4 regions of the Sedimentibacter sp. genome follow, and region 1 is predicted to be linked to each of the others. Evidence: riboswitches for the same ligand, from Rfam matches in the RefSeq annotation. Region 1 holds a riboswitch; each other region holds the start of a gene.
The links. A riboswitch is a leader RNA that binds a small molecule or an ion and turns the genes downstream of it on or off. The one in region 1 is predicted to bind cyclic di-GMP.
Positions count from the first base shown of each region.

Region 2: another riboswitch for cyclic di-GMP. It lies ahead of AAGU76_RS01160 (FG-GAP-like repeat-containing protein); the one in region 1 lies ahead of AAGU76_RS16055 (PocR ligand-binding domain-containing protein).
Region 3: another riboswitch for cyclic di-GMP. It lies ahead of AAGU76_RS01265 (helix-turn-helix domain-containing protein); the one in region 1 lies ahead of AAGU76_RS16055 (PocR ligand-binding domain-containing protein).
Region 4: another riboswitch for cyclic di-GMP. It lies ahead of AAGU76_RS09115 (hypothetical protein); the one in region 1 lies ahead of AAGU76_RS16055 (PocR ligand-binding domain-containing protein).

Region 1 is NZ_JBCFAS010000004.1:240,994-246,515, forward strand. Features, by position in the region: gene AAGU76_RS16050 (TIGR00366 family protein) at 1-858, shown strand, start outside; gene AAGU76_RS16055 (PocR ligand-binding domain-containing protein) at 991-2,037, opposite strand; cyclic di-GMP riboswitch class I at 2,169-2,251, opposite strand; gene AAGU76_RS16060 (DUF523 domain-containing protein) at 2,417-2,845, opposite strand; gene AAGU76_RS16065 (HD-GYP domain-containing protein) at 2,863-3,963, opposite strand; gene AAGU76_RS16070 (M23 family metallopeptidase) at 4,235-4,831, opposite strand; gene AAGU76_RS16075 (hypothetical protein) at 4,824-5,222, opposite strand; gene AAGU76_RS16080 (HD-GYP domain-containing protein) at 5,368-5,522, opposite strand, start outside.
Region 2 is NZ_JBCFAS010000001.1:244,630-250,151, forward strand. Features, by position in the region: gene AAGU76_RS01140 (methyl-accepting chemotaxis protein) at 1-558, opposite strand, end outside; gene AAGU76_RS01145 (hypothetical protein) at 753-965, opposite strand; gene smpB (SsrA-binding protein SmpB) at 1,244-1,693, shown strand; RNA gene ssrA (transfer-messenger RNA) at 1,701-2,055, shown strand; cyclic di-GMP riboswitch class II at 2,416-2,500, shown strand; gene AAGU76_RS01160 (FG-GAP-like repeat-containing protein) at 2,632-5,522, shown strand, end outside.
Region 3 is NZ_JBCFAS010000001.1:270,567-276,088, forward strand. Features, by position in the region: gene AAGU76_RS01245 (saccharopine dehydrogenase NADP-binding domain-containing protein) at 1-629, shown strand, start outside; gene sfsA (DNA/RNA nuclease SfsA) at 744-1,424, shown strand; gene AAGU76_RS01255 (acetate uptake transporter) at 1,593-2,153, shown strand; gene AAGU76_RS01260 (CAP domain-containing protein) at 2,195-2,755, opposite strand; cyclic di-GMP riboswitch class I at 2,985-3,060, shown strand; gene AAGU76_RS01265 (helix-turn-helix domain-containing protein) at 3,142-3,339, shown strand; gene AAGU76_RS01270 (phosphodiester glycosidase family protein) at 3,342-4,811, shown strand; gene AAGU76_RS01275 (hypothetical protein) at 5,055-5,210, shown strand; gene AAGU76_RS01280 (universal stress protein) at 5,379-5,522, shown strand, end outside.
Region 4 is NZ_JBCFAS010000002.1:567,075-572,596, reverse strand. Features, by position in the region: gene gatB (Asp-tRNA(Asn)/Glu-tRNA(Gln) amidotransferase subunit GatB) at 1-1,401, shown strand, start outside; gene AAGU76_RS09120 (HD domain-containing phosphohydrolase) at 1,445-2,353, opposite strand; gene AAGU76_RS09115 (hypothetical protein) at 2,507-2,899, opposite strand; cyclic di-GMP riboswitch class I at 2,954-3,029, opposite strand; gene AAGU76_RS09110 (ANTAR domain-containing protein) at 3,344-3,913, opposite strand; gene AAGU76_RS09105 (glutamine synthetase family protein) at 3,944-5,263, opposite strand.

The DNA of each region.
Region 1 (5,522 bases):
ACCATAGGAATAGCAAGCAGTATTGCAGGTATTCCGCTTATTTCACAAAAGCTTACCCTTTTCAGGATAGCGGCATTTGTTCTGTTTATGGCGCTGTCCATATCCTATGTCATGTGGTATGCAGCAAGGATACGTAAGGACCCTGCAAAAAGCTACGTATATGGTGAAAAGCAACATGAATACAAGGGTGTTTTAAGCCGTGAAGAGGTTATGAAACTGCCGTTCACACTGCAGCAAAAGATTACATTGCTTGGATTTGGGGCTTTAATAGTTATAATTGCCTATACGGTTGGAGTGCTGGGCTTTTATCTTCAGGAACTTTCGGCACTTTTCATAATATGGATGATTGCAACAGGTTTGTTAAATAAAATGAGTTCAAAAGAAATAGCGGAAGCTTTCGTTGAATCTTCATCAACTGCCATTTACGGTGTATTATTGATAGGGCTTTCCCGTTCTATTGAAGTAATTATGTCTCAAGCAAATGTAATAGACACGGCTGTATTGTATCTTTCAAATATAATACAGAATTTGCCACACAGCGTATCCGCAATCGGAATGCTGGTTGTTCAGAACCTGATAAACTTCTTCATACCTTCAGGTTCAGGTCAGGCTGTTGTCATGATGCCGATCATGGCTCCTCTTTCCGACCTGATTGGTGTCAGCCGTGAAGTTGCAGTTACCGCATACCAATTTGGAGACGGATTTTCAAATATGTTCTGGCCTACAGCAGTTGCTGTGGAATGTGGGATAATGGGAGTAGGCATGGACAAGTGGTATAAGTTTATAACGCCTTTGTTTGTTATGATGTTTACTCTTCAAGCTATACTCATAGTAATTGCGGTCATGATGGGTATTTAAAAGACTTTATTGACACATGACAGCATATAAACCCCCGACAGCAAAGCTGAAGGGGGTGTGTGCTGTACATTAATAAGGTTGGTATAGCAATTGATCATGCAGAAATTGCGAAAGCTGTAGTGATTCTGGTGGTTAATTTACTGATTTCATCATATTGTTCAGTTCGTCAGCCAGGCTTACAATTTCCTGTACGGCAGATGATACTTCTTCCATTGCAGCTGTTTGCTGTTCAGTAGTCTGCAGCGTTTCATGTGAGTGATCAGTTGTTGAATTTACTGATTTTTTAATCTGCGCAGTTAATTCTAAAATATTATCTGCTGTTTCCTTTGACTTATCGGACAGGATCTTGATCTCATCTGCGACAACTGCAAAGCCTCTTCCGGCAGTACCTGCATGGGCAGCTTCTATTGAAGCATTGAAACCGAGAAGTTTTGTGTTCATGGCAATTTGAGAAATGAACTTCAATACGTCGTTTATCTCTTCTGTTACCTTTCCAACCTGTGTAATTTCATTGTTGAGCGCTTGCTGCTGCTGGGAGATTATCTGTGCAGATGCAGCCAACTCCTGAAATGCAGACGCAATATCCATAAATTTGCTGGAGAGTTTTTTTGCAACAACTTCCAGCTTGATTCTTGCGTAACCGTTTTCAACAAGCGTGTTGACAACGATAAAAAGCACTTCGGCTGCAGCGTTGATGTTGTCCATGTCTGTGACTGTAATCTGATTTACAGCATTTACAAGTCCTGCCTCATCAACGCCGATTTCCTGTGCAATTTTGCGGTATAATTCTTCTTTTGGAGTGTCAGACAAAATTTGTCCGCCCAGTACGGTGCCCAAAAGTTCATTGTTAATGATGACAGGAGCAGCAAAGTCAATCAACCCTGCGTGACATGGTCCCACAAAGGGTCTGCCTGAGCTGGCGGCTTTCTGTCCCATGCGGTTATGGGAGTTTGCGCATCTGCTGTCTCCGATGGAAGATCCGTGCACGTATCCTTCACAGAATCGTGTGTAGGAACTTGGTTTTGTAATGGGATTTCCATCCCTGTCAACTGTTACGCTTGCACAATTCATGCCTATGGCAAAATTGTCCTGAAATTTCTGCAATAAGCTTATGTCAACTATGTCGCTTATTTCTAATACACTCATGTCAATGCTTCCGTCTTGTTTAACTTTAATCATCAGCTCTATTCCTTTCGAATGATCTAACAAAATTTTAATTAGCCTGAGCATATTTTATATGGTGAGAATATAAAAAATAGCTCTGCCTGGGGTGTATCCAAACAGAGCTTATACATTTCAGTATTCGCAATATTGGTAACCCGGCTGCCCTGGAATTGACTTTAGGCCCGTGGCTTTGCGTCCTCAGCTTTCACTGAGTTTGCCTTTATCACATGCTAATTAATTGTAACTATAATTATATTTAATATTGTAATGTTTGTCAATCTAAATAAATAACTAAATTTTTTATTAAATTTAAAATTTAAGTGGAAGCATTAAGTCTTTATCGGTACTGTTAGCCCATAAGATTTGGAACAGTTAAGCATCTTTGATAGTCTTGTTAAAAGTCTTCGTCACTGATAACTTCGATTCCGTGTTCTCTTAAAAGTTTAGTTGTAATGCCTTGACCTTTTACAAGCTTTCGGCTGAAAGTGCCGTCATAGACGAATTTGCTGCCGCAGGAAGGACTTTTTTCCTTTAGGATCGCTTTTTTTATGTTGTGCTTTTCTGCCAGTTCAAGCACCTTACGAGCACCTTCCATAAAGTTTTCCGTCATGTCCTCGCCGTGGTCGTTTATGATCCTGCTTCTGCTGATTTCACATGGATGTCTTGGAACTGAAAGTTTTCCTTCTATTTCAGGGCAAGCCATTATTGCTCTTCCATCATCAACAAGCTTTTTAACATTTTGGGAAAGGCTTGATTTGCCGTCATAACGGCATTTTTCGCCGCACAGACACGCGCTTACGATGTATTCGATATTATTTTCCATATTTACTCCTCATCTGTTTATTTGATGTTGACGAAATCTATGGCAGCTGCATCGTATGCCATATCTACTATAGTTGTGTTCGTGTACCTGTAATCCCCGAAAAGATCAATGTCTTCTCCCACCGTGTTGTCCTGATTCACGGTTCTGACAATGGGGCGCATGTTGTTATCCGCATAATTTTTTATTACTACACCTATCATTCCGTTACTTAGCTTCACAAAAGTACCAACCGGAAAAGCAACTATGTTTTTTAGAAAAACACGAAGAATGTCATAATTAAAGTGTGAATCAGCACAACCCATCAGGTACTCCATAACCTCATTGGGAAAGCATGTTTTTCTGTAGGACCTGTCTGATGACAGCGCGTGATAAACGTCGCATATAGACAGTATTTTACTGTAAAAAGGGATGTCGTCCTGATATATGCCGTTGGGATAACCGGAACCGTCTTCCTTTTCATGATGGCACATTATTGCCTCAAGTATTTCTTCGGAAACAAGACCTTTCAGCATACGAACACCATTGGAAGGATGCATTTTAATGATGTCAAATTCCTCGGGAGTAAGTTTTCCTGGTTTGTTGATAATTTCCAGTGGAATGAGTGTCTTTCCTATGTCATGGAGGAAACCTGCCATTCCCAAATCATGCAGGCTATTTCGGTCAAGTCCCATGGCAATTCCGGTAGATATGCTTAAGTTGGCAACACTGAGGCAGTGTTGATACGTGTATTCGTCATGGTGTTTGAAATCGATTATGTCAGTTGTCAGTTCCTTTTTATAGGATATGTCTGCTATCAATTCGTCTACAACTTCAGAGATTCCTAGAATTGATGATTGCGAAACATGCCCCTTGTTTCTGTACAATCCTGAAAAAAGCTCCCGCACTTCATTCAGGGCCTTTGCCTCCAGTCTGGCATCTATCTCAGGTTCAAATTCAAGGTCTGAGAAGGCATTATTCTTTATGAATGCACCTTCTATTCCGTAATCATAAATTTTTTTTATGTAATGGTCGTTCAGTATTTGTCCCTTGGCAAGAAGCACCATGTTGAAATCATAGTTGTCGTATATGTTCTTGGATAAAATCATGCCTGGTCTAAGTTTGTTTTTAGTTATAAACATAATTTGCTCCTGAATTTAGTGTTTACATTGTAACATATTCCAGGAAAACATTAAACCGTTTTTTCCAAAATATTCATAAATCATCACAACAGAAAACCCGCTGAAACGTGTCCAGTTCAACGACAAAGCAACTTCTGAACGGGTCATTCTGAGGACGTAGTCCGAAGAATCTCATCATTTCTGCATTAGGAGATCCTTTGCCAGTGCTCAGGATGACATATTCGGGGTTTGTCAATAGTCTGAACCCGCCGGTGACGGGTTTTTGTATTGTTCACATTATAGCTTTGGCCAGTTTTTTAACCAGATCTGTGCCAAATTTATAGTCGTTGACCATGTAGTCTATAGTCTTGTCTTCAAGATTCGCCCTTGATTTGACAATGCTTACTGCAGTCTCAACGGAAATGTCTTTTTGCTTTTCCAGGTATTCATCAATGAATACCATTGGATCGGATGTTCGCATGAAAACATTGCTGTCGCACCTAGCCCGGTCCCAGAAATTATCGTAGGAGCCTATTCTCAGCTCAAAGTGCAGATGGGGTCCTGTGGCTGCACCTGTGCTGCCAGAATAGCCTATGAGGTCTCCGGCAGAGACAAGGTCTCCTTCAGTTACTGACAGGTTTGAAAGGTGGGCGTATAGGGTGCCGAAGTTTCCATGGTCCAGGGCTGCGTAATAACCGTATCCGCCTTCGTTGTATCTGACAGCCTTAACAGTGCCTTCTGCGGCCGCATATACGGGAGTGTTGACTTCTGCGCTGAAATCCACTCCGTTGTGCCACCAGTACGTTGTACCACCTACGGTTACGTTTCTGAGGCCGTAGGGGCTGGTTACGCTTAAGCTGCTCAATGGAAGGTGATCTAATTTAATCATTGCGCTCACCGCTATTTTGCTGTTGGGTTGTTTTTGATTTTTTACCAGCGGTATTTTCCTTGGTTTCCATATATCTGTCCACAGCCTTGTCAATCTGTGTTTTGGCATATGCTTCAATACCATTGAAGGTTGCCTGAACTATCTTTTCAATGCATTTTTTGGTAAAAACTATCTTTAAAGGCGACGGAACCATGTTGTACAGGGTATCCACAACCCAAGAGAATTTCTGGCCTCCTGCCTTGCTGACGTCCTTATACATTTCTTCAGCTTCGGCAATATATTGTATGGATCTGTTCAGGATCTTTTCATTGGTTTTCAAGTATGCCGCCAGGGCTCCGAAAATGACGGTCAATACAGGAACTGCCAACTCAATGAGTTTTTCAAAGTCCATATTATCACTTCCCAAAATGGTTTATAGTATTATATTCATAAACTCATATTTGGTTATTGGTACAGCCATTGATCCATCAGCCAGCAATAAGAGATTCAAGAACAACAAAGGCTGCCTTAGGGCAGCCCTTAAATCAATAAAATATTTAACTTGTTTTTATTTTCATTCCTATTGTAGATTTGAGGACACCTGCAAGCCCGTTTCCGTCATAGTCGTAAGCCATGTCTGTAATTGTTATGTCCATGTAGCTTTTGTCGTACAACAGGTCAATATCATCGCCTACGGTACCGTCCTCGTTTA
Region 2 (5,522 bases), on a different contig from region 1:
TCTTGTGTTTTCGGCAAGCTTCTTAATTTCATCCGCCACAACAGCAAATCCTCTTCCGTGCTGGCCTACTCGGGCAGCTTCGATGGATGCGTTCAAGGCCAGAAGATTTGTCTGGCTTGCCACATCATTTATCACATTTACAATCTTGTTGATTTTTTCTGCTTCGGAGGTTACTTCATCCATCACTGACTTTACTCTGTAGGTTTGATTAATGCTTTCTTCAAGAGATGTGAATGTGCAGTTTATAATCTCCAGGTTTGTTTCGGTGCTGGTTATGGTGCTATTCATGGTTGTGGTGGATTTCTGAACATATTCAGAAATGTCTGCTGTGGCAGCATTCAGTTCCTCGCTGCTTGATGCCAGACTTTCAACCATTTCCATTTGCTGGTTTGCATCTACTATCATTTCCTTAACGTAATCAAGACTTGTCATATATTGCAGCAATTCATTAACGCCAGAAAGCGTCATTATGTCGCAAGACTCATCTTCTTTTATTTTTTCTGCTGCAGCTTCAATATCTGCTGGGTTTTTACTTCCTTTATTTCTCCTAATAAACATAATTCCTCCATATATTTGCTATCTGCTTGCCAGTTTTTCAACAATTAAGTTATCGTACTTTATTGTAAGAAATTAAGCATTTGGTAAAAATTTGCATAAAAACCGTTATTTATTCCAGTTGAAAGCAGTTGTCAGATTCAAAACTGAAAAAAGAGCTGCACCTTTCTTCGTGCAGCTCCTAAAAGTAAATAATCTTAATCCTTTTTCTGCCATGAGCCATCAGCTGTGCAGATGTAATCTCCGTCTTGGTTTTTGATTACAGAACCCACAGCATGACTCTGATTGTTGAATACACAAAATGTATTGTCGGCAGCAGTGCCTACAGGCCTCTTTGAAACTGACTTGACTTCGTTGGGTTGTGTTATCACATTGACAAAAATGTTGTTTCTTTCATTATGATTTATCATGGTATCAATCCTTTCACAATTTAGCGACAGTAAGACACGCTTCGTTTAAAAATTAAATATAATTAATTATATTCCTTAATATTATTGCTGCATTTCATGACTATATTACCTGCAAAAAAATGATTTTATGAATAAAGCAAGCACAAATTTTATAATATGCCATAATTGGATAACTGGATTAATATCGGAAAAGTTCATTTTAAGTCTCAAAAAACTGCCATTTGACAACTTTATTTATTAATGTTATAATCAACCTACGTTAATGGTGGGTGATTAAAATGGCTGAAAATACAAAAAATATTGCAAGCAATAGAAAAGCATATCATGAATATTTCATCGAAGAAAAGTATGAAGCAGGGATTGTTCTTGTGGGAACTGAGGTTAAGTCCATAAGACAGGGCAAGGTTAACCTGAAGGACAGTTTTGTGAATATTAAAGATGGTGAAGCTTACGTGTACAACATGCATATAAGCCCTTACGAAAAGGGAAACATATACAACGTTGACCCGCTAAGGCCCAGAAAACTTCTGCTGAACAAACGTGAAATAAGAAAGATGCTTGGGCTTGCAACACTGAAAGGATATTCACTCATACCGTTAAGCTTATATCTCAAAAATGGTCGTGTAAAAATGGAACTGGCTGTAGCCAAAGGCAAGAAAAATTATGACAAGCGTCAGGATATTGCCAAGAAGGATGCAGAAAGAAGAATCCAAAGACAGGACGATTGACATTTACGGGGGCGTAAATGGTTTCGACGGGGATATAGAAGGAAGATAAGCGAGTCGTTGTCGCCAAACAACGCAAAAAGTGGCAACTAAAATTAAACGCAAAAGAAAACAATAACTTAGCATTCGCAGCGTAAGCTGCTAGCTTGTTCCACTTAGCCGGCCTGTAGGCTATACTGGGGCATCATCTAAATCAGGGAACTGCTTGAGGGGGCTTCGACCTTAAGTTGAGCAATCGAAGATAGCCGATACTATAGCCTGACGATAGGCGATAGTAGAGGCGAAACAAAAATTATCGTCTGCACTCGGAGAAAGTCTTGTGGAAATATTTTCGGACGTGGGTTCGACTCCCACCGCCTCCATCAAGTATTGACTAACCCCATATGTACGAGCGATAGCGAAGTACAGATGGATGGTAGGGTCAACCGCAACGAGCACCAAATTTATGTGAGCGAAAGCGAACAGATAAATTTGTATGCGAGACTGCGCAAATGCGGCTGGAGCCGCAATGAACGGTGAACAATGAATAATGAACAACTAAATATGACAGCTAAGTTAGCCGCATATTTGTACTGTTCAATGTTCATTGTTCATTTTTAATTATTACATAAATCTAATCTAAGTTTAGAGTACAAAGAAAGACACCATATAAGGTATTTAATCATACTGTTAATATTTTGGAAATTTCCAAAACAGTCATATATAAGTTGTAAAACAATACAATTAGTAATATGGGCAGCAATGACCAAATGAAAGTATTTGGACGCTTTTTCATTTGTGGAGCTAATAGCGTAACCGACCGGTTTATTTAGGTCGGTTTTTTATTATATATATTCTTTTTGAAAGGAGGCTAGGACGAAAAATTGTTTGCATTAAAGCGACTTCACAGCTTAAATAATAAGTTGCTTGTCAAAAATTATTTTATAAGGTAGGGAGAAAAAATGAAACAAACAAAAATTTCTTGGTTAAAAATTTTTGAAGTTACACTTTTATTATTGCTTTTTGCATCTCCGGTCATTGCTGCAGCAACCGAAGGTTCGTCTGCCGTCAATCGTACACCCTTTCAATTTCCTTTAACAAATATGTATAAGGAAATAACAACAGAATCAGAATTTTACACATACATACTTAATTCTGTATCCGGCAGTGTCAGCGTTGATGGTAATATATCTGAAGTTTCCGGCAAAGAATCCTTTATGGCGGAATATGTGGTTCCTGCCAGCGGACATCCTGCCGGTACAATTTATGCATGGTTGATGAATGACCAGGAAAACCTGTATGTAACTTTTGATGTAACTCCTGACAATACCATGGATGGCAACGAAGATTATGTTAAAGTATATATAAAAACAAATGATGTTGTTAAGGTTTTTAAAGTTTCACTTTTAAATTCAGTATGGGGTATGCCGGGCTTCATCACTACCGAACGAGCCAATTATGACCATAAGGTTTATGAACTGAAGATTCCATTCAGTGAGATGGGTCTGGCTGATGATCAGAACAAAATTCAAATAGCTTTTTCTGCTTACGGCACAATGGCAGCACCCATACCTGTAAGTTTTAAAACACCTGATGAGTACTACTCAGGCGGTATACCACTGGGCATTGCTACCGGTCATTTTAACAATGACGATTATCTTGATATAGTCGCTGTCAATGCCAATGAGAGCAATTTATCTGTTTTGCCCAATAACGGTGATGGGACTTTTGCAGCTCGTGTTGTTTCAGCTGCCGGTTACTCCCCACATTCTGTTATAGCTTGTAATTTGAACGGGGATAATTTGGATGATCTTGTCATCAGTGGCAGCGGAGGAACTTACGCATTTGTATCCATCGGAAACTTTAATTTTTCTCCATTGATTCCATGTGGTTCAGGGTATTCTTCTGCTGTAGGAGATTTTGACAATGACGGGGATAACGATGTAGCAACGACAGATTGGAACCAGGACAAAATTTTTATCTATTCGAACAACGGGGAAGGAATCTTCACTGAAGCACAGTCAATATCCACATCGAATTATCCTCAGGCAATCTTTGCAGAAGATATCAATAATGATGGAAAACAGGATTTGATAGTTGTTTTTGGAGACCGCTTTGACGTCAGTACCATGGAGATCCGTTTTGGTGACGGTTCCGGCCATTTTCCAGATCTACCATCCAGGATAATAATGGACATCGGTGAAATTATCGGAGGGGGCATGCGTTATTCAGCCGGTGGTGCTACTGCAGCCGATTTCAATGATGACGGGAATATAGATATAGCGTTCCTGTATTTTGATGATATGCTGAATTTTTCTGAATACGAAGAATATGCATCCGTACTGCTTGGTGACGGCACAGGAAATTTTGCAACAAGCGGCAGTTGGAGTAATTTCCTTCTAAATCTCGGACCAATTGACTCTGTTGCAGGCGACTTCAATAATGATGGCTATATGGATTTGACAGCAGCCAACAGGTACAGCAAAAACATTTCTATTCTTGCTAATAGCTGGAATCACACACTGTTCCCTAAACAGGATTTTAGTCTCAACAATCAGCCATGTAATCTTGCCACAGGAGATTTTAATGATGACGGGATGTTGGATATAGCTATGACAAATTGTGATAATGGAAATGTATTAGTTCTCATCAACAGTACCGGCAATAGCAGCACACCATATAGCTATACTGTAACCTTCAATAAAAACGGCGGTGATACGGATGCAATTCCGGCTGCGATTGAAGTGGAAGAACCTGCGTCTTCAGTGGGCAGTCTGCCTGAGCAGCCTACGAGAACAGATTATACTTTCGCTGATTGGTGGACCGGCAATGGTATTGCAGATGACGGAATAGGAGTGGATGGCGAAGATGGCTGGGGAACAGCATTTTTAGCTAATACAACAGTTGACGACGACATAACTGTATATGCCAAATGGGTAATAAAACCAGCAGATTCAACTATTGATCCCACTTATGCAAGTTTTGACAAATACAGTGGTTCATCTAATTATAAGGATATTGCGGTAACCATAACTGCACAAAGCACTACAATGAGTGCTATCAAAAACGGTGATATAGTGCTTGTGGATGGAACAGATTATTCAGTAAGCAAAAGCACAGTAACCATAAACAAATCCTATCTGGAGCAGCAGGCTACCGGAAGCATAACCTTAACCTTCGACTTTAGCGAAGGAGCAGACCAAGACCTTATTATAACAGTATATGACAGCACCCCTTCATCAAGCGGGGGAGGAAGTCATTACACTCCATTAACTGTTACCTGGTCTAATCTGCCTGAAGGTACTCCCGGGAAGGCATTCTCACATAAGTTCTTAGCGTCGGGAGGAACCCGGCCGTATAAGTTTAAGGTAACTGGCGGCTCACTTCCAAAGGGTTTAAGCCTGGCGGAGGACGGCACCTTCAACGGTACGCCGATACTGCCCGGTACTTACAAATTTACGATTACAGTTACAGACAACAAAGGAAAAAACGCCAGCCGGGAATTTAAACATATAATCAAATTGGGGCCAAACCAGACACTGATTACTCTTACTGTAAACAGCACTCAGGCTACTATTGATGGTCAGCCATACACGCTGGATGCCGCGCCTTATATTGAAGCAAGTACTAACCGTACCCAAATCGGTATCCGCTTTGTAAGCGAGGCGCTGGGCGCAAATGTTCAGTGGCTGCACGATTCCGGACAGGTAAAAATAACAGACAGAGATAGGGAGCTGGTACTCAATATAGGCAAAAAAGAAGCTATTGTGAACGGAAAGAGCGTTAACCTTGACAGTGAATCTGTAATACTGCCGCCCGGCAGAACCTTTGTTCCTTTACGCTTTATCAGTGA
Region 3 (5,522 bases), on a different contig from region 1:
TTGCCAGAATGGGCATAAGAACCTGGGTAAGGTCTCTTGTTCCAAGCGGGGAAATCATAGGCATGGTAATAAGGCATGGGGAAGCATTTACAATTTCAGACAGCCTTACTGTATGGGAAGGGCAAAAGCCTGTTTACAGACCAACTGTCCATTATGCATACTGTCCTTGCGACTGTGCCGTTAACTCACTTCATGAACTTGAAATGAGGCAGTTTAAGCTGCAGGAAAAGCAGCGAATCATGACGGATGAAATCATAAGCGGCAAAGACGAATTGGGTGTGCTGCTGATGGGACACGACTACAAATCATGGTGGGTTGGAAGCATTCTGGATATAGAAGAATCCAGACGTCTTGTTCCTCATCAGAATGCAACGACGCTGCAGGTTGCCTGTTCGTTGATAGGAGCAATTTTGTGGATGATTGAAAATCCCTGGGAAGGTTTAAAGGTTCCGGATGATTTGCCTCATGAGAAGATTCTTGAATTTGCAAAAATATATCTTGGAACATTCGTATCCACGGAAATAGACTGGACACCCCTTAAAAATCGCATGAATTTGTTCGAAGGATACAACGGCGGAAATATTGATGAAGAAGATACATGGCAGTTTGATGCATTCCTGGTGGAATGAAAAAACAGCCGATTTATGAATTCATAGAGTCAATGAATAGGGATCATTAGATTTAAGTGGATTTAATGCTCTTAGCGGTTTATAATAAGCTATAGTAAAGTGAAAGGACAAACTATGCGATACGAAAATATTCTAAGAGCAAAATTTATTGACAGGCCAAACAGGTTTATTGCCAATATCGAGATAGAAGGAAGAAACGAAGTTTGCCACGTAAAAAACACAGGGAGATGCAAGGAACTGCTGCTCCCAGGAGCTGAGCTGTTTGTTCAGGAGTTTGACAGCTTAAGCCGCAGAACGAAGTATGATCTGATTTCGGTTTTTAAGGGTGACAGGCTCATCAACATGGACAGCCAGGTTCCCAACAAAGTGTTTGCAGAATGGGCACGGGACAAAGGATTTTTTAAGGACATCCGTATTTTAAAACCGGAACAGAAGTACAAAAATTCCCGTTTTGATTTCTACATGGAAGATGGAATTAAAAAAATTTTTGTGGAAGTGAAGGGAGTTACACTGGAGGAAAACGGAGTGGCGATGTTTCCGGATGCTCCAACAGAAAGGGGACTGAAGCATTTAAATGAACTGGCTTCATGCATTGATGACGGGTATGAATCTTATGTGGTCTTCATAATACAGATGAAGGATGTTTTACATTTTACCCCCAACGCAAAAACTGACAGAATTTTTGCTGAAACTCTGTCAAAAGTTAGAGATAAGGGAGTAAAGATACTTGCTCTTGATTGTGAAGTAACACCCGATAGCATAACGGGGATAAATCTGGTGGATATAAATCTTTAAAAGCTGCAAAGCTACGGTTTGGTAATGAGGGTGGAGCAATCCGCCTTTTTAGTTTTGTTTGAATTAAAATTTTTTTGTTTTGCAAAAACAATTTTCTTGCAATAAAATAGCACTTATGTTAACATACTAACGGTTTAAATATATTAACATACATTTATTGGAGGAAACATGAACAAAGAGAATCAAATGGCAATCGCCAACCCGTCACCATTAGGCCTATTGGGATTTGGATTGACAACAGTGCTTCTCAATCTTCACAATGCAGATATTATTCCACTTTCGGTAGTTATAGTTGCAATGGGATTTGCATTGGGCGGAGCAGCTCAAATCATTGCAGGAATCATGGAATTTTTTAAAAACAACACTTTCGGAGCAACAGCATTTACAGCATACGGATTCTTCTGGTGGTCACTTATTTTCATTTGGATCAATCCTTTTGAAAACATAAAGCCTGCAGATGAGATAAGCATGGGATTTTACCTTCTGCTCTGGGGAATCTTCACGGCATTTATGTTTATAGGTACCTTAAAGCACAACCGTGCAACTCAAATAGTATTTTTATCGCTGGCTGTATTGTTCTTTATGCTGTCAATAGGAGATTTCACCGGAATGCACAGCATAAAAATAGCTGCAGGCTGGGTTGGAATTTTCTGCGGATCATCTGCAATATACACATCTTTGGCGCAGGTAATCAACAACGAATTCAAAAAACAAATTATGCCATTATAAAGAAAAAACTGCGCTGATGCGCAGTTTTTGTTTTTAAGCGATTATTTGTCATCTCCGGTAAACAACTGTGTCCAGTAAGTCTTTCCGTTAGAATCCGTACAGTAGCCCACACCTATATAAATGAAATCAGGCGAAAGTATATTTGCTCTGTGTCCAGGGGAATTCATCCATGCAGTAACAACCTCTTCAGGTGTTTTCTGTCCTGATGCGATATTCTCACCCCATGCTGACCATGTGACACCAAATTTTAAAAGCATGTCTCCTGCCATTCCGTAGGTTGGAGAATTATGCGAAAAATAATTGTTGTCAGCCATATCTTTGGATTTAACCCTGGCAACATCCGAAATCCTCTTGTTGAAGTTAAGGGCGGGAAGTCCGTTTCTCTCCCTTTCCACGTTAACAAGCTGGGCAACCCTTTCTTCATAGGAAGCAGAAGTCGCAGGAACTGTCGCAGGAGTCTGCGAAGGTTGGGCCGATGGGTCGGCTGACGGGTTTATGAAATTGAAGTAGTCGTAAATGTTGAAGTTTGAAAATGCATATGCAGGCGATGCCGACAATGCCAATACCAACGCTAAGATCAATGCCACTAATTTGTTTTTCATATTGTTCTCCTCACTTAATTAAGTTAGCAAACAATCGCTTATGAAACTAAATTTTCATAGTTTCATAAATAGTATTTCTTTCAAAAGTTTAAATATGTTAAGCAATGTATGGCTAATTTTTAAATAAAAAGGATAATGAGCTGAAAAATATAATATAAATTCATATAAATTGTATTTTTGGATAATATTGATTGACATTGTTCGCCAAGAAGATTATAATAATGACAAATTATATATTTGGCAAAGCAGGTGAAAACCTGTGACGCAAAGCTATAGGGCCTTTAAAATGGCAGCCAGTTGCACGTTGGCATTGCTTGATTTAACGGCAGTGCCTTTTTATTGCAGTACAATGGTTCAATAGCTGTTGAGGTTATCAGAGGTGAATAATGGACTACATGACAGTGAAGGATGCATCAAAATCTTGGGGAATATCGGTAAGACGAATTCAAACGCTGTGTGAAAGCGGAAGAATTGAGGGAGCATTAAAATTCGGAAGGGATTGGGCCCTGCCTAAGTTAGCTGAAAAGCCTGCAGATGCCAGAATAAAGTCCGGAAGCTACACGAATTGGAGAAAAAGAGGATAAAGATGAAAACATTACATAGGATTTTATTGGCGGCGGTTGCCGCAGTGGCGTTTATTGGCTCGAATCATGCATATGCTGCAGCAGGTTCGTTTTCAAGCCAGAACATAGCCGGTATAAGTACAAACTACATTAAAATAGACATGAACACTTCCAACATAAAGCCGGTGGTCCTCAATGCAGGCAATCAGATGAATTCTGCTGATTCTCTTGCAAACATGGCTAAAAGTGCAGGAGCCTTTGCAGCAATAAACGGAACTTACTTTGAGGCATACAACGGCACTCCTGTTCCTTGGGGAACAATAATTAAAAATGGAAAAATCCTGCATGTCAGCAACGGCAAAAGCGTTGCAGGCATTACAAGTGAAGGCAGACTTCTGGTGGATATCCTTTCATTTGAATTCGAAGGATACATAAACGGTAAGCTAAGGTCAATTCCATGGAGAATAAACCACCCCAGCTCGGAGGCGGAGGCTATCACCGTATTTACACCGGAATATGGAACGGAAGTACAGCTGCAGCCGGGAGCAAGGGCAGTGATTGTGAAAGGCGGCAAAGTAACCGAACTCTCATCATCTGACTTTATGGTTCCAAGCGACGGATTTGCAATTGTGTACAATTCTTCGGTTGCGTATCTTGCGGATGAGCGGTTCAAGACTGGGGATGAAGTTTCTTACAGTATAAAAATAAAGACCACATACACTAAATCAGAGGAATGGAATGATGTGGTGTGTGCTCTTGGTGCAGGACCAAGCCTGATTATCAACGGAACAATAACAGCAGATGGCCTTGCTGAAGGGTTTACCGAAGCAAAAATCAATACGAACAGAGCAGCAAGGTCTTTTATAGGAGCCAAGGCGGATGGAAGCATAATAATCGGTAACATGGGTTCTGCCACGGTACGGGAAGCTGCAGAGGTATGCAGACAGATGGGGCTTGTCAATGCCATGTGCCTTGACGGGGGTGGTTCAGTAGCACTGTATTATCCTCAGGCTAATGTTTCAATGTCCGGAAGGAAGATAAACAATGGTCTTGCATTTGTTGAGGAAAAGATTGCTGGGGTTACTGCACTTCCCACTTCTTCAAAGGTGCTGGTGGATGGCAGCCATGTAAGCATGACAGCTTATAACATTGGGAACAGCAACTATTTCAAGCTAAGGGACATAGCCATGGTCCTTGACGGAAGCAAAAAAGAATTCAATGTAGTGTGGGACAACAGCAAAAATGCCATCAGCATTTTGAAAAACCATAAGTACAAAGCTGTAGGAGGAGAACTGACAGTACAAAACTTTATTATGAAAAAGAACGCAGTTGAATCCAGTTCGGAAGTTTACCTAAACGAAAAAAAAGTTTCTATAACTGCCTACAATATTGACGGGAGCAACTACTTCAAACTAAGAGATATTGCTTTGTCCATGGACTTTGACGTGTCCTGGGACCAGGAAGAAAATGCAATACTGATCAAAACCAAATAAATGCAGCAATATAAGAAAGATTCTGTCAGATACGGCAGAATCTTTTTACATTAGGATAATTATTTAATTGATGCAAGGTTGAAACTTTCATTGTTGGGTAAAAATAAAATATCATTATAATGAAATTACTGCCATATTATTTAAAAAGAAGGATAGACTATTGGAGAACAGGTACCATGAAAATTCTTGTAAGTGGTACTGCCTCTTCAATAAATAGTTGAAATCAGGAAAGGAGGGATTTGCATGGAAGACTCAATGGAAGCTTACTGCACTGTTTGCGGAAAATTTACATATTTCACCTATGACGGTGAAGACTGGACATGCCAGACATGCGAGAGCATCAACACCAACGCCGTCAAGGGCGACACAAACATGATGTTCGATCCTTACAAGGACTGATTGAATTGAACTTAAAGATTTATATCTGCAATAACTCCTAAAGAGATGAATGTCAATAGAGTTTGACTATCAGGACCGGATTTTCCGGTTCTTTTTTTATTCATTTAAGTTTCAATGCTGCACAGTTGGGTATATATGAAATAACAATCATGAAAAGGAGTGACGATTATGAAAATGTTGGTCCCGGTTGACGGTTCTGCCGCTTCAATCAATGCGGTGAAAAAGGCAATTGAAATAGCAAAGAAATACGGAAACTTTTCAATAAAGATAGTCAATGTTGTGAATATAGATCATATTTCCGGCTATAAGAGA
Region 4 (5,522 bases), on a different contig from region 1:
GCAGGACTTGAAACTCACGTTGAACTGTCAACAAAGACAAAAATATTCTGCCGGTGCACAACACAGTTCGGAGGAGAGCCAAATACTCACTGCTGTCCCGTGTGCATTGGGCTGCCGGGCACGCTTCCGAAACTGAACAAGGCGGTTGTGGAATATGCAGTCAGGGCTGGTTTGGCTACAAACTGCAACATAAGAAACATATCAAAAATGGACCGTAAGAACTACGTGTATCCGGACCTTCCTAAGGCTTACCAGATATCACAGTACGACAAGCCTCTCTGTGAAAAGGGATACATTGAACTGTCAGACGGCAATAAAATAAACATAACCAGAATCCACATCGAGGAGGATGCAGGAAAACTCATCCACCAGAGAGGGGACACATACATCGACTACAACAGGGGTGGAGTGCCGCTTATTGAAATAGTTACCGAACCTGACATCAGAAGCATTGAACAGGCAATTGAATATATTGAGAAACTGCGCCTAATAATGAAGTACATCGGGGTTTCAGACGTTAAGATGCAGGAAGGGTCCTTAAGGTGCGATGTGAACATTTCAGTAAGGAAAAAAGGCCAGGAAGGCTATGGAACAAGGACTGAAATCAAGAACATGAACTCTCTCAACTTCATAGCGAAGGCAATGGAATACGAGTTTGCCAGACAGGTTGAAATCCTTGAAAGCGGCGGAGAAATTGTTCAGGAAACTAGAAGGTACAATTCTGACCAAAACATCACCGAAAGCATGCGTGGTAAGGAAGATGCGGACGACTACAGGTATTTCAGGGATCCTGATCTTGTTACAATTGCAATTTCAGATGATGAAATAGAAAATATCAGGGAATCTCTTCCGGAGCTTCCGGGAGAAAAATTAAAGCGCTTTACGGAAGAATTTGCACTTCCTTTAGAGGATGCGGAGCTTTTGATAAGATATAAAAAAATAGCAGAGTATTTTGAACAGTCATGCAGGAATGTAACGACCAAAAAGCTTGTTTCAAACTACATCTTAGGACAGATGTTCAGACGATTGCCTACGGATACAGAAAAGGAAGAATTTTCAATCAAGGTTTCTTCTGAACAGTTAAATGAGCTTGTGTTATTGACTGAAACCAAAAAACTCAATTCAAACATGGCAAGAAATGTTCTTGAACAGATGCTTGACACTGGAAAAGGTGTAATGGATTTTATTTCAGAAAGCGATATGACAGGAATTGACGAAGGTGATTTAAGGGCTATATGCGAAAAAGCAGTGGCCAACAATCAAAAGGCTGCAGAAGAATACAAAAGCGGCAAGGAAAAAGCCATAGGCTCAATAATAGGTTTTATCATGAAGGAAACCAAGGGCAAGGCAGATGCCGCCGCGGCAACGGAAATAGTAAAACAATTGATAATTAATAGTTAAGAATTAAGAATTAAAGAAAAGGAATTTGGGCAGCCCAAATTCCTTATTTTTCAAGAGTTCCTTCTTCAATTAAAATCTGCTCTAAAGCAAGCACTATTTCTTTAACATAGAATTTACCGATACAGTGCTTCAATTCATTCATGGCATCTTCAGGAGTCCAAGCATTGCGATAGGCCCTGTCTGATGTCATGGCATCGTAGGAATCGGCAACTGCTATGATTTTAGCTTCTATTCGGATTTCATCGCCCTTTAGCCCTTTAGGATAACCGGATCCATCCAGTCTTTCATGGTGAGCTTCAACAATTTTGGCAATGTCCTCAACAAATTTGCCATGCAATAGTTCAGAACTGTATGTGCTGTGTTTCTTAATATAGTTGAATTCCTCGTCGCTGAGTTTTGTTGGCTTGTTCAATATTTCATCAGGAATGAAGCATTTACCAACATCATGGAAAAGTGAAGCCAGGGCAATGGTATAGTTGATTTCGCCTGAAAGTCCCAATTTGCTGGCAATCTTCACCGAGTAATCCTGAACTCTGTTGCTGTGTTTATATGTGTAAGCATCCTTTTGTTCTGATTTATCCAGGAGATTTCTTAATTCATCCGTATATGTATATAATAAATTGTAAACCGGCTGGGATGTCACATACAGCATTTTTGTATCTGAAAGTGTTCTGAACGGAACGGTTTCTTTTATATTATGCACATAAAAGTAATCGCCTTTTTCCATTCTGACTGATTTGCTGCCATCTTCAACGATGATTGATCCTTCCAGTATGTAGTAAAACTCCATCAGTCCGTCGGTGTTTCCGGGAGTGATACTGTTTGGCCGCTCAGCCTTGAATTCATACAACATGATCTCGAAGTCATCTTTTCTTGCAAGAAGGCTCAGTATTGAAGTCCCTCTAACCTGATCAATATATTTTTTGTCTTTACAAATAAATAGCCCGTCCATTAATTCACTCCTTAAGCAAGTATAACAATTATAGCATATTATTAATAAAAAGGAATCTTAAATTATAATAAAATATCAAATTAAGAAATCATATGCTAAGGGTATCTTACAGGTAAAACAAAAGGAGAGATTACTCCCTCCTTAACTCTGCTATTAATGTGCGTAGCACGGGTCTACCAGGATAGTTCTGTCGTATATGACTACTTCAATATATGTCCTGGTGATTTCAATTCCTTCTTCGGCAGTATCCTCAACGAGCTTGTCTACCTTCGCTTCTGTCTTTTCAAGCAGTTTGGCAATTATCTTATCGATGATCTCATCAATGTTTTCGCTTTTATTTTCATTGAGAACTTCAATTTCTGCCTGCTTTACAGCGACTTCTACTGCCTTGTAAATATAATCGTTTGTTTTGTCAACTTTCTTCATAATTACGTCACTGGCTGTCTCAGCCGTTGTTTCGTCTGCATATGCTGCAGGACCAAACAATGCAAATACGCTGATCATAATTAGAATTGCAGATACTGCTTTTTTAAATCTTTTGTACATTTCCCTTAACCTCCATTATTCTTCAACCTGAATGAAGGAAATAAAAAAACCCCTTTCGGTAGCTGGCTGCCATTTTAAAGGCCCTGTAGCTTTGCGTCGCAGACTTTCGTCAGCTTTGCCATTGTCGGTTGAAGTTGAATTTTATCTTACAATAATAATAACACATTTTGGAGACATAATCAAACATTATTTGGAAATATCTGCTTTTTATTACAATATTATTAAAAGCAATGTGCGCCACATTACCCAGTTTGCATACAAACGTATTTTGAACATGTCATTCTGAAGGCAAAGCCTGAAGAATCTCATCAGTCAAACATCAGGAGATTCTTCGATACCGCTCAGAATGACAAATTCGTAGCTTACAATAATTTAGGCAATGTGCATCGCACATTGCCCAACTTTAATTCTTAATTCTTAACTCTTCATTCTTAATTGTTTTATTTACGTTTCGTAAGTTTTCAATATGTTCAGAGCAATCTGTTCCCTGGTGGTCCTCATGTCCATGGACTGCTTTTCTATATAGCGGTGTGCCTGGCTTTCAGTCATGTTGAGGTACTGGATAAGAACGCACTTGGCTCTGGTTACAAGCCTTATTTCCTCAATTTTTTGCTGCAGATGCAGGTTCTCGTTTCTTAGTCCGGTTATTCTCTTTTTTGAAGCCAGAGCCAGCTTCATTGACTGAAAGAACACGTGCTTTATTATTGGTTTAGAAACAACCAGTACTCCGTAATCATCAACCTTTGCAGATATGTCGTCTGCTATTTCGCTTTTAACTATTATTATTACTCCTGAAGTGCTGATTTCAGTAACAGCAACAGCAAGACTGTCCCCTAGCTCATCTCTTAAGGGAGCGTTGATAATCACAAGGTCATATTCGAAATTTCCAAGCATTCTTCTTGCCTCGCCGCAGCTGGCTGCAGTTGTAATGGCAGAATGAGCATTAGCGTTTAAAAGCTGCGATAAAAGCTCAGTTCCCTGTTCGGAACTTGATACAACAAGTACACTGTTCATGAAATCACCACCCCTCTAAAATCGACATTGCTATATAGTGTAAAAATACGTCTTATGCTCGAATTCTTCCTTGTTGCCTGATTTGTGACACTGAAGGCATTCGTCCTTTTTAAAGGACAGGTACTTCTTAAGGGTGTTTAATGGCAAATGGCCTGCAACGAACTGGCTGGCCTCTGCTGCTTCAATGGCTTCTTCAAGGGTGGACGGAATGGTTTCATAATTTTTTATGACATCTTCATCTGCCTCGTAAAGATTGAGGTTGGCAGGGTTCTTAAGCTCCAGATTATTTTTGATGCCTTCGAGACCTGCATAAATCAACATCGCAAATGCGTAGTATGGATTACAGCTGGGGTCTGATGAACGAAGCTCCATACGGGAATAAATGCCGTCTGCCGCAGGTATGCGCACCAGCTGAGAACGGTTCTGATAGGACCAGGTTACAAACTTTGGAGCAGAGTGGCTTCCAAACCGCTCGTAAGAATTTGTCAATGGATTCAAAAATACGGTGATCTCCCTAATGCGGTTCAGTATGCCTGCAATGAAGCTTTTCGCCTCCTTGGAGCTGTTGTGGCTCATGTTTTCAAAAATGTTCACATCGTCCTTCAGCAGTGAGATGTTTATGTGAAGGCCGCTGCCGCTGCAGTCCTTTAACGGTTTCGGCATGAACGAAGCGTACAGTCCGTTCAAATGCGCTATTGTCTTCACAACCGACTTGAATGTGACGAGATTGTCGGCTGCGGACATGGCATCGCTGTATTTAAAGTCTATTTCATTTTGTCCGGGCCCCTGTTCGTGATGGGAACATTCCGGCATTATCCCCATTTGTTCCAGCGTGAGACTGATGTCTCGGCGCACATTTTCTCCTTTGTCAAGGGGAGCCATATCAAAATATGCTGCATTGTCATGAGGAATCTTGGTGGGATTGCCTTTTTCATCTTCCTCGAACAGGTAAAATTCGCATTCGGAGCCTATCTCTATTCGGTAGCCTTTTTCATGGGCTGCATTCACTGCCTTAAGAAGAATTGCTCTTCCGTCTCCTTCGAAAGGAGTTCCGTCGGGATACTTTATGTCGCAGTAGAAGCGCACAACCCTTCCCTGCTGCGGTCTCCAGGGCAGTATGGACAGTGTTGACGGGTCCGGAAACAAAAACAGGTCAGATTCTTCTATGTTTAAAAATCCCCTTATGGAAGAGGCGTCGAAGGAAATTCCGCATTCAAAGGCTCTTGGAAGTTCTTCGGACAGGATTGAGATGTTTTTTACGGCACCGAATATGTCGCAAAAGGACAGACGTACGAATTTTACGTCGTTGTCGCTGATGAACTGCAATACTTCATCAATAGTATATTTCATGTTGCACCTCCTGTTTCATTAATATATATTATACAACAGTTGACATATCACGAAAAGATTTGTTTTTATACGTAAAAGGATTCGTGTAAATCCGTTATATTGTTCTCTTAAGCAAAAAAGGCGCACACCAACACAACTGTCTACGGTACAATTGTATGCAATGAACGCCTTTGTTCTATGTTAGGGGAAATTTTATTATAATAAAAACTATTTGTCAAGAGTTTTTATTTAAGCTGTGATAAAAAGGAGCATATAATGT